DNA from 3 places in the Nocardioides sp. NPDC058538 genome. Region 1 is predicted to be linked to each of the others. Evidence: predicted binding sites of a transcription regulator. Region 1 holds the regulator's gene; each other region holds the start of a gene.
The links. Region 1 encodes LexA, which represses DNA repair genes until DNA is damaged. Its sites were predicted from a motif close to TCGAACANNTGTTCGA; they were not measured.
Positions count from the first base shown of each region.

Region 1 (3,266 bases):
GCTCGGTTCCAGATATCGAGGACCACGGCTGGCAGGCCACCCCGCTCCCTGGCGAAGCGCTCGGAGAGGTAGCGGAAGAAGATCCAGTTGCCGTAGATGCCGAGGTTGGAGGCGTAGGAGTTGTCCAGCGGCTTGCGCTGGTCCTCGAGCTGGCCGTAGCCCAGGTATTGCCGGTTGTCGTTGATGCTGTCGTAGACCTCGTCCTCGACCCAGGTCGCCGTGGATTCCATCATCCAGCGGTCCTCGCCGGCGTCGTAGGCGAACTGGACGGCGTGGAAGTATTCGTGAGCGGCGGTGACCCGGAGGTTCTCGGTGGGCGTGTTGTACGAGCCGTACTCGCTGGTGGCGTAGTCGTTGTCCAGGACGCAGTAGGCCGTCGCGGCGGTCTTGGAGACCTTCGTCTCGGGCGCGCAATAGCCGTAGTAGCCCTCGTCGTAGAGGTTCTCCAGGTAGATGTCGACCTTGCCCGGGGTGACCGCCTTGTCGGCGGCGGGCTTGCGGTAGCCCGCCTGCACGTAGAGGTTGTGGACCTTCGTGACCACGTCACGGACCTGGGTCGCGTACGTCGTCGAGGCGCGGTCGCCGCCCTTGCCCGGCGTGTAGTGGACGCAGACCGCGTTGCTGCAGGTCTGGGCCGCGGTGCGAGGGCGGGCGAGCAGTTCCCGCGCGGCGGCCTTGTTGGAGCCGTCCAGGGCATCCTTGGCGTTCCACAGGTCGGTCAGCGCGATGGTCGCGTCGGGCCGGCCGGCGACATGCCGTCCGGGCACGACCTGCCGGGTGCCGCGCACCGACTGGTTGCGCTTGACCTTCTTGGCCGCGGCGAGCGCCTCCCGGGCCGCCTTCTCCGTCACCGGCTGCTCGGCGCTGGTGTCACCGCCGGTCCTCACCGAGGTCGCCGGCGTCGAGCCGGTTGCGGGCATGGTGGCGACGAACGTCGCGACGACCATGCCTGCGATCAAGACGAGGGATCGTTGTTTGCGGTTGATCCGGCGGGCAATGTTTCGCATGAGATACCAGACGTTCGGGAAGGCAGACCTGGGCAGTCTAAGCGCAGAGCGCCGCTGTGTCCGGGGGACACGGCCTAGACATGCGCAGGTCGAGCATGCTCACCTCGAGCAGGTTGCCGAAACCCGGCCGCCGGTAGATGCGGTCGTGGAGGTGGCCGTCGATCTTGGAGGGGGCGGTCTCCACCGCGGCTGTGCCGTCCACGCGCAGCGGCATCCACGCGTCGCGGGCCGGCTCGTGCGGCCGGACGTTCTCGTTGGCCATGCCATAGCCGTACTCGCCGGGACCGTACTCGTAGAGGTAGTCGCCCAGGTGGAGGATCGCGTGCAGGTCTTCACGCGTGGCCAGGTGGCGGTAGGACGCGAACCAGCCGGCCTGCAGGTTGGAGCAGGAGACCACCCCGAAACGTACGTTCTCCGGGGTCGCGTCCGCGGCCGGAGCGGTGCGGGTGCGGCGGTCGATCTGCGTCTGGGTCACGCTGTAGGGAACGACGCAGCCGCCGGCCCTGTCATGGGCCGGCGGCTGGATCTCACGCAGTGTTCCCGGACTCGTTCCGGGAGGTGGCGCAGGACTCAGAGGCTGCGCAGGACCGCAGTCACCTTGCCGAGGATCGTCGCGTGGGTGCCGTCGATCGGCTCGTACGCAGCGTTGTGCGGCAGCAACCAGACCTTGCCGTCCTTGCGGGAGAGCGTCTTGACGGTGGCCTCGCCGTCGATCAGCGCGGCGACGATCTCGCCGTTCTCGGCGGTCGGCTGCTGGCGCACGACCACGAAGTCGCCGTCGCAGATCGCCGCGTCGACCATCGAGTCACCGGAGACCGAGAGCAGGAAGAGATCGCCGTTGCCGACCAGCTGCTTGGGCAGCGGGAAGACGTCCTCGATGCTCTGCTGGCTCGAGGTCTCCTCGGCCAGGATCGGGCCACCGGCCGCGATCCGCCCGACCAGGGGGACCATCGCGGCATCGGGGTTGGGGTTGATGTCGGCCTCGGCGGAGATCGTCGACTCGGGCTCCTCGCCGGACATGGCCTTGCGGTGGGCCATCACCTCCGGGAGGAAGACCTCGAGGGCGCGCGGCCGCTTCGGGTCCTTGCGGATCAGACCACGCTGCTCCAGCGCACGGAGCTGGTGGGCGACACTGCTGGTGCTGGTCAGCCCGACCGCTGCGCCGATCTCGCGCATGCTGGGCGGGTAGCCGCGCTGCTCGATGCTGTCGCGCAGGTGAGCGAGGATGCGCTGCTGACGCGGCGTGAGCCCGGTCGCGTCCGGCGGCCCGTCGGGCAGCTCGCGGACGCGGCTCTTCTTCGAACCGCCTGATCCGGTGCCTGTCTTCTGCGTGGTCATGTCACCACATTAGTCCCTCTGGCACCACGACATCAAACATTTGTTCGACCTCGTGGGCGGCGCGTGTCGGCGTTCGAAAATTCTTGGGGTCGCTACTTGCGTTGTTCGAACACGTGATCTACCTTCGAACATGTGCTCGATCGAACACGTGATCGAGAGACTGGTGATCAGGAGGCCGTGAGATGAGTGCAACAGTCTATGTGCTGCCCGTAGCCGAGCCGCCGCGTCCGGCGCCGGAGGTGCGACGCTCGAGCGTGCGGCTCACTCGTCGCGGCCGAGTCGTCGTGTTCGCATTCGCGCTCGTCGTGCTCTTCGGGATCGCACTGATCGGGGCGAAGGTGGCGTTCGCGGTGGAGAACGGTGCGGACAAAAGTCCCTCCCCCTCCGCCCACACGATGGTCGTCGGCGATGGCGACACGCTCTGGGACATCTCCTCGAAGGCCGTCGCCGGCACCGACTCCTCGATTCGGGAGATGGAGCAGACGATCAAGGAGCTCAACAGCCTCGAGTCCTCGATGCTCGTGTCCGGCCAGACCCTGATCATCCCGACCGCGCCGTAGCGCGCCGCTATAGATGTCCGGCTGCTCCGTCAGCCCGCGCAGCGGGCACCCTGGCAGCCGGCTACCGGGGAAAGGTGAGAGTGCTGCAGACGATGGGAAGCGTCTGCAGCACTCTCGCTGTATTGGAGCGCGTTCGGAAACCCGGAAGCGCCGGCCAGGCGCCGGGTTTCCGAAGGCGCTCTCAGTGGCGCCCGCGGTAGGGGCTGTCCGGCTCGGCTGGCGGCCACTGCTTGTTGCGAGTGCCGTGCCGTGGCGGCCACTCGTCGTCCGGTTCGACCGGCGGGTCCTGCGGCTGACGCTGGGAAGGCATCGCCTGGGTTGCGGCGGGGTCCTGGGTCAGTCGAGCCCGCGAGCCGGTCTG
Region 1 covers NZ_JBHXNY010000020.1:23,288-26,553, reverse strand. The annotation lists gene ACFWQC_RS17955 (MXAN_6640 family putative metalloprotease) at 1-959, opposite strand, end outside; gene ACFWQC_RS17950 (alkaline phosphatase D family protein) at 1,045-1,482, opposite strand; gene lexA (transcriptional repressor LexA) at 1,578-2,345, opposite strand; gene ACFWQC_RS17940 (LysM peptidoglycan-binding domain-containing protein) at 2,528-2,905, shown strand; gene ACFWQC_RS17935 (hypothetical protein) at 3,087-3,266, opposite strand, start outside.

Region 2 (3,266 bases), on a different contig from region 1:
GTCGCCTGGACGAGGGCGACGATGTAGCGCTTGATCGCCGGGTCGACGTAGACGCGCTTGGTCAGCTCCTGGAGCCAGATCACGTCGCCGGGGTCGGCGACCGGACTGGTCACCTCGTGGTCGGGGCCCAGCGTGCCGGCCTCGATGCGCTCCAGGACGACGAGCTCCTCGGCGTCGCTGGGGTAGTTGACGATCTCCTTGAGCAGGAACCGGTCCATCTGCGCGTGCGGGAGGACGTAGGTGCCCTCCTCCTCGATCGGGTTCTGCGTGGCGAGCACCATGAACGGGCGCGGCAGGGGGTGGATGTGACCCGCGATGCTCGTCTGGCGCTCCTGCATCGCCTCGAGCATTGCGCTCTGCGTCTTGGCGGACGAACGGTTGATCTCGTCGAGCAGCACGAAGTTGGCGTGCACCGGGCCGAGCTGGGTCTCGAACTCGTGGTTGCGCTGGTCGTAGACCTGGGTGCCGATGATGTCGCTCGGCAGCAGGTCGGGGGTGCACTGGATCCTGGAGAACTGCGCCTTGACCGTCTGCGACAGCGTGCTCGCGGCAAGCGTCTTGGCCAGTCCGGGCACGCTCTCGAGCAGCACGTGGCCCTCCGAGAGGAGCGCGATCAGCAACGCCGTCCTGAGCCGCTCCTGGCCGACCACACGGCTGCTGAAGGCGGTGCTGACCCGCCCGACGATCTCCTTCGCCCTGGCGATCTCCTCAGCGGACGGCGGGGCGAGGGGTGGTGCGGTGGTGGTCAAGGCGGCTCCAGGGGCGTCGGCTGTCGGTCCCATCCTTTCCTACCAGCGTACGGAACGCATCTGGGGGCCGCCTGAGCCAAGCTCAAAAGACGTTGCGGGGGCGGAACTGGACCGAGATCCGGGGGCCGGCGGAGGAGACCTTGGGGATGGCGTGCTCCCAGGTGCGCTGGCAGGAGCCGCCCATCACGACGAGGTCTCCGTGGCCCATCTGGATGCTCATCCCCTTGCCGCCTCCATAGGGACGCAGGGCGAGGCGGCGGGGGTCGCCGACGGAGACGATGGCGACCATCGTGTCGTTGGTGCGGCCCCGGCCGATCTTGTCGCCGTGCCAGGCGACCGAGTCGTGGCCGTCGCGGTAGTAGCAGCAGCCCGCGGTGACGAACGGCTCGCGAAGCTCGGGCAGGTAGTGGGCGGTGAGGCGGCCTCGGGCCTCGGCGAGACGGGGGTGGGGGAGCGGGTCGCCCTGCAGATAGGTGTGCAGGAGCCGAGGCACGTCGACGACGCGGTCGTACATCTGCCGTCGCTCCTCGTGCCAGGGGACGTCGCTGACCAGCGCGGCGAAGACGTCGTCGGGATCGGGCAGCCAGCCGCGGGCGATGTCCACCCAGGCTCCGCGGTCCAGATGGATCCGCTCGTAGGTCGTCTCGGTGGTCTCGTCGTCTGTGGGGGCGAAGAGTGTTCCCTGGAAGTCCACCCTGCCACCATACCTCGTGATCGAACATGTGTTCTACCGCTGCACTGATTGTCGGCGGACATTGTTGTTTCGTTGCAGCTGATCTGCCTCATCTCGTTGCAATGTCACAACTTGACTAAACTCGGGACGTACGTGAGGTGTGCACCTACGCTCTGGTCATGGTCCGGTCGGTCGAGGGAGAGCGGTCGCTCAAGCACGTCCAGATCCGTGAGTACGTCAGGGAGTTGGTCATCGGCGAAAGCCCTGGTGCCTCCGCCCCCTCCGAGCGCGAGCTGGTCCAGAAGTTCAGCGTCGCGCGGGCCACCGTGCGGCAGGCGCTCGACGCTCTCGTCGCCGACGGTCTGCTGGTCCGGATCCCGGGCCGGGGCACCTTCGTGGCGCGCCCGCCGCGGGCGGCGAGCCCGGTGCTCGGGTTCAGTGAGGAGATGGCGCGTAGGGGGATGCAGGCATCCTCCGAGACGCTGCTGCTCGGCCGGGAGAAGGCCGGACCCACCATCGCCCGCGCGCTCAGCATCAAGGAAGGTGCGGCCGTCATCCACTGGCGGCGTCTGCGCCGCGGCGACGGTGTGCCGATCTGCATCGAGGACGTCTACCTCGACGATGCGATCGTGCCCGGGATGCTTGAGCGGACCGCGCCGACCAGCCTCTACGCCGAGCTGGCCAGTCGACAGATGCGGCCCTCGTGGGTCGACGACACCTTCCGTGCCGATGTGGCCAACATCGAGGAGGCCACCCTGCTCGGCCTCTCGGTCGGCGTCCCCGTGCTCCGCAGGCAGCGCAAGTCGGTCTCGGGGGATCGCTACGTCGAGGTGTGCCGCTCGGTCTACCGTGCCGACCGCTATGCGCTGCACCTGCAGCTCGGTCCGTCCTGACCCTCTGAGCTGCTCAGAGGTCGCCGAGCGGCGCGACCACGTCGCCGCTCTCCTCGCAGACCCAGATCGGGTCCGGACCTCCCAGGTCGGGAGTGATGTGGAGCGAGTGCACCGGCGACTCGGGCGGACACGTGGTGCACACCGGCCAACGCGCGGCGGCCTCGCCGTCGAAGAGCAGGTCCTGCACGTCCTGGGCGACCAGGCCGGCGACGTACGCCTTGCCCTCCGGCCACTGCTCCACCCACCAGCCGCGCTCGGTCATCGCGTCCTCGAGTGCGGAGACGGCTGCCGCACCGGCGAGTCCGCGGGCATCGAGGTCATGGAGCACCTTCGCCCGAGCCTCGAACAGCACTGTCGTGTTCATCAGGAACCATTCTTGCCGACCGGTCAAGGCTGTGGCCTCAGGATGGACACGGTAAGAATGGCCCGTGATCCTCATCGACCCGCCGAACGTACCCAGTCGCGGCCGGATGTGGTCTCACCTCGCCAGTGACACCTCCTACGAGGAGCTGCACGCCTTCGCGAGTCGGTTGGGCATCCCGGCCCGAGGCTTCGACCGGGACCACTACGACGTACCCGCCGAGGTCTACGACGACATGGTCGCCGCCGGTGCCGTAGAGGTCACCTCTCGGGTCTTGGTCGCTGCTCTCCTCGCCGCCGGCCTGCGCCGCCGCAAACCCCGCTAACCGAGGCGTCGCCCCCGTCGGGCGAGGCGTCACGTAGGTCGGCCGAGACGTCACGTGCGTCGGCCGAGATGGCACCCGGTGACTACTCGGCCGGCGCGGGTGACTTCTCGCCCGGCGGGAGTGACGCCTCCGCTTGGGTGGACATCCGTCGGGTGGTGAGCCAGATGGCAGCGGCGATCAGCAGGCCGAGGCCGCCGCCGAGGATGAAGCCGCCCTGCCAGCCGATCAGGTCGATGGCGAACCCGGCGGTGGGGGCACCGACGGC
Region 2 covers NZ_JBHXNY010000011.1:115,745-119,010, reverse strand. The annotation lists gene ACFWQC_RS12910 (AAA family ATPase) at 1-749, opposite strand, end outside; gene ACFWQC_RS12905 (alpha-ketoglutarate-dependent dioxygenase AlkB) at 832-1,443, opposite strand; gene ACFWQC_RS12900 (GntR family transcriptional regulator) at 1,602-2,315, shown strand; gene ACFWQC_RS12895 (hypothetical protein) at 2,329-2,679, opposite strand; gene ACFWQC_RS12890 (DUF4031 domain-containing protein) at 2,744-3,001, shown strand; gene ACFWQC_RS12885 (MFS transporter) at 3,084-3,266, opposite strand, start outside.
Region 2: ACFWQC_RS12905 (alpha-ketoglutarate-dependent dioxygenase AlkB) is a predicted target of LexA. The motif match lies at 1,464-1,479, and genes of this name have one in related genera.

Region 3 (3,266 bases), on a different contig from region 1:
TCCTCGCGAACGATGCTGTAGGCCACACCGGCGCCGTATCCCTTGCGGGCGAGCATCCCGACCAGACGCCGGGTCTTGGTCTGGTCGTCGAAGCGTTCCAGGGAGCGCAGCTTGCGCCGGACCATCCGCCGGCCGGCCTCGCGCTCGTCGTCGGGGTCGATCTCGTCGAGCGCGTCGCGGGCCACGTCGTCGTCGATGCCTTTGCGGCGCAGCTCCTGGGCCAAGGCTCGTCGCGCCAGGCCCTTTCCGGGCTGTCGACTGGCGATCCAGGCCTTGGCGAAGGCCTCGTCGTCGATCAGGCCGACCTCTTCGAAGCGGTCCAGCAGCCGTGTCGCCAGGGCTGCGGGGACCTCCTTCTTCTCCAGCTTGTCGGCGAGCTCCTTGCGGCTGCGCGCCTGGCCGGTCAGGGCATCAAGGAGGATCTTGCGGGCGATCGCCTCGTGGTCGGGCTCGGGATCGTTCTTCGGGTCGGCGGGGTCTGCGGGGCGAGGTTTGCTCCGACGGGAACGTGTTGGTTTCGACACGTCGTCGCTCCTTCGTCGCGACGACGGCTCAACCGACGGGAGCGACGGCTCGACCGACGGGGGCGACGGGGTTTTTCCGGCCCAGGCCTCTACGCCGAGCGAGACGTCGCCCAGCCAGTCGGGCGCGGGCCGTTCGTCCACCCAGGGATCCTGGGTGGACGAACGGTCAGGCCTTGACGAAGCCACGGGTCAGCCGGTGCCGGTGGACCTAGAAGTCCTCGACGCCGGCGGGCTCGGCCACGGGCGCCTCGCCGTCGGCCGGGGCGTCAACCGTCGGCACGACCCCGAGCTTCTCCAGGATCCGCTTCTCCAGCTCGTTGGCCAGGTCGGGGTTGTCCTTGAGGAAGTTGCGGGAGTTCTCCTTGCCCTGACCGAGCTGGTCGCCCTCGTAGGTGTACCAAGCGCCGGCCTTGCGGACCAGGCCCGCCTCGACACCGACGTCGATCAGGCCACCCTCGCGGGAGATGCCCTTCCCGTACATGATGTCGAACTCCGCCTGTTTGAACGGCGGGGCCACCTTGTTCTTCACGACCTTGACGCGGGTGCGGTTGCCGACCATGTCGGTGCCGTCCTTGAGCGTCTCGATCCGGCGCACGTCGAGTCGCACCGAGGAGTAGAACTTCAGCGCGCGACCACCGGTCGTGGTCTCGGGCGAACCGAACATCACGCCGATCTTCTCGCGCAGCTGGTTGATGAAGATCGCGGTCGTGCCGGAGTTGTTGAGCGCACCGGTCATCTTTCGCAGCGCCTGGCTCATCAGTCGAGCCTGCAGACCGACGTGGCTGTCGCCCATCTCGCCCTCGATCTCGGCGCGCGGCACCAGCGCCGCGACGGAGTCGATGACGATCAGGTCGAGCGCGCCCGAGCGGATCAGCATGTCGGCGATCTCCAGGGCCTGCTCACCCGAGTCGGGCTGGGAGACCAGCAGGGCGTCGGTGTCGACGCCGAGGTTCTTCGCGTATTCCGGGTCGAGCGCGTGCTCGGCGTCGATGAAGGCCACGATGCCGCCGGCGCGCTGCGCGCTGGCGACCGAGTGGAGGGCCACCGTCGTCTTACCCGAGGACTCCGGACCGTAGATCTCCACGACCCGCCCGCGGGGCAGACCGCCCAGGCCCAGCGCCACGTCGAGCGCGATCGAGCCGGTCGGGATCACTTCCAGCGGAGCCCGGGTCTCATCGCCCAGCCGCATGACCGAGCCCTTGCCGAACTGCCTCTCGATGTTTGCGAGAGCGGCGTCCAATGCCTTCTCGCGATCACCTGCCGCCATGTTCTTTCCTTCCTGAGGGGCAGACTTCTTCCCCTTGCCTGCCGCTTGTCCACGTGTCTTCGTCGTCATCAAGGCAGACGCTAGACGGGACCACCGACAGTTTTGAACGGGACCCTCTGGCACGGTGTTTCACGACCCTGTTTTCGCCTGGCCGATAGCACGAACCACGCTCCACCTACTACCACACACTAGCCCGAACAAGCGTTCGATGTGAACACCTGTTCGGGCGTGTCGAGGTCGTCGGATGCTCAGTGTCCCTCCATCTCGACCTGCTCGGCGGGAGCCGAGCCGCCACCCATCTCGTCGGCGATCGCGACCGACAGGCCGCCGAGCATGAAGGCGATGATGACTGCCGCCAGAGCGCCGCTGGAGAAAGCAGGAATGCTCTGCCAGATCCTCCGGGGACGTACGCCCTCCTGGACCGGCTCCGCGCCGTGGTACTGGTGGGTGAGCGCATGCCCCTTGCCTCGCTGGAGCAGGTATCGGTTGACCGGGAAGGCCGCCACGAAGGCCACCGAGAGGGCGATCATCATCCCGATCCAGAACACGACGTTGACCAGGCCCGCCTCCATGGCTCCGGGGATGAGCGCCATGACCAGGTTGTCGACCAGCTCCATCGTCGCGATCGAGAGGGTGTCGGCGGCCAGCACGACGCTGAACGCCGCGCCGACGGCCAGGCCCGACTTGAGCAGCGGCAGGGTCGAGAGGGCGTAGCCGAAGGCGAACGCGAGCGTGACGGCCAGGGCGATCGTCCACCCCGTGCTGAGCCCGATCGCGGTGCCGATCATCAGTCCGGCGATCTCGCCGATCGCACATCCGGTGAGGCAGTGCAGCGTGGCGCTGGCCGCCATCGCATTCACCCCGCCCCCACCGTGCGCACCATGCGCGCCAGGCGCATCGTGCCCGGAGTGGTCGCCGTGACCCTCGTGCATCGAGTGCTGATCTCCGGCGTGGTCGTGTCCGGCGTGCAGGTGCCCGTCATGCGACGTCATGTCGCTCCCTTGCTCGATCGTTCGTGCTTACCCGACATTCATACCCCATGGGGGTATGGGCGCACAAGCGACATCCGGTTCGGGAGCCCACTTTGTCCAACCGCGACCGACTCCTTAGGGTGTGCTGTGTGTGGACGGCAGCGCGACGACGACAGCGGAGGACTCGCGCGGTCGCACGCGCCGGTCTGCTGGCAGCGGTCGTGGTCACGCTCGCCGGGCTGCTGGCCATGCACGCGCTGAGCCTCCACGGCACCGACACCGACGGTGAGCACGGCGCGCTGAGCCTGCCCGCCGCCCACGTCGAGCACACGCACGCCCTCGAGCACTCCGGCCACGGAGCAGCCGAGGACGCCGGACACCCGGGCGGTGACGGGCACACGACGATGATGCTGTGCGCGGCGTTCCTGCTCGCCGCCGGCGCGCTGCTGCTGAGCGGGCTGTGGCGGCGTACTCCTGCCTGGTGGTTCTCGCGGGCCCGCGGCT
Region 3 covers NZ_JBHXNY010000056.1:3,604-6,869, forward strand. The annotation lists gene ACFWQC_RS27180 (regulatory protein RecX) at 1-524, opposite strand, end outside; gene recA (recombinase RecA) at 733-1,791, opposite strand; gene ACFWQC_RS27190 (DUF4396 domain-containing protein) at 2,040-2,783, opposite strand; gene ACFWQC_RS27195 (DUF6153 family protein) at 2,912-3,266, shown strand, end outside.
Region 3: recA (recombinase RecA) is a predicted target of LexA. The motif match lies at 1,985-2,000, and genes of this name have one in related genera.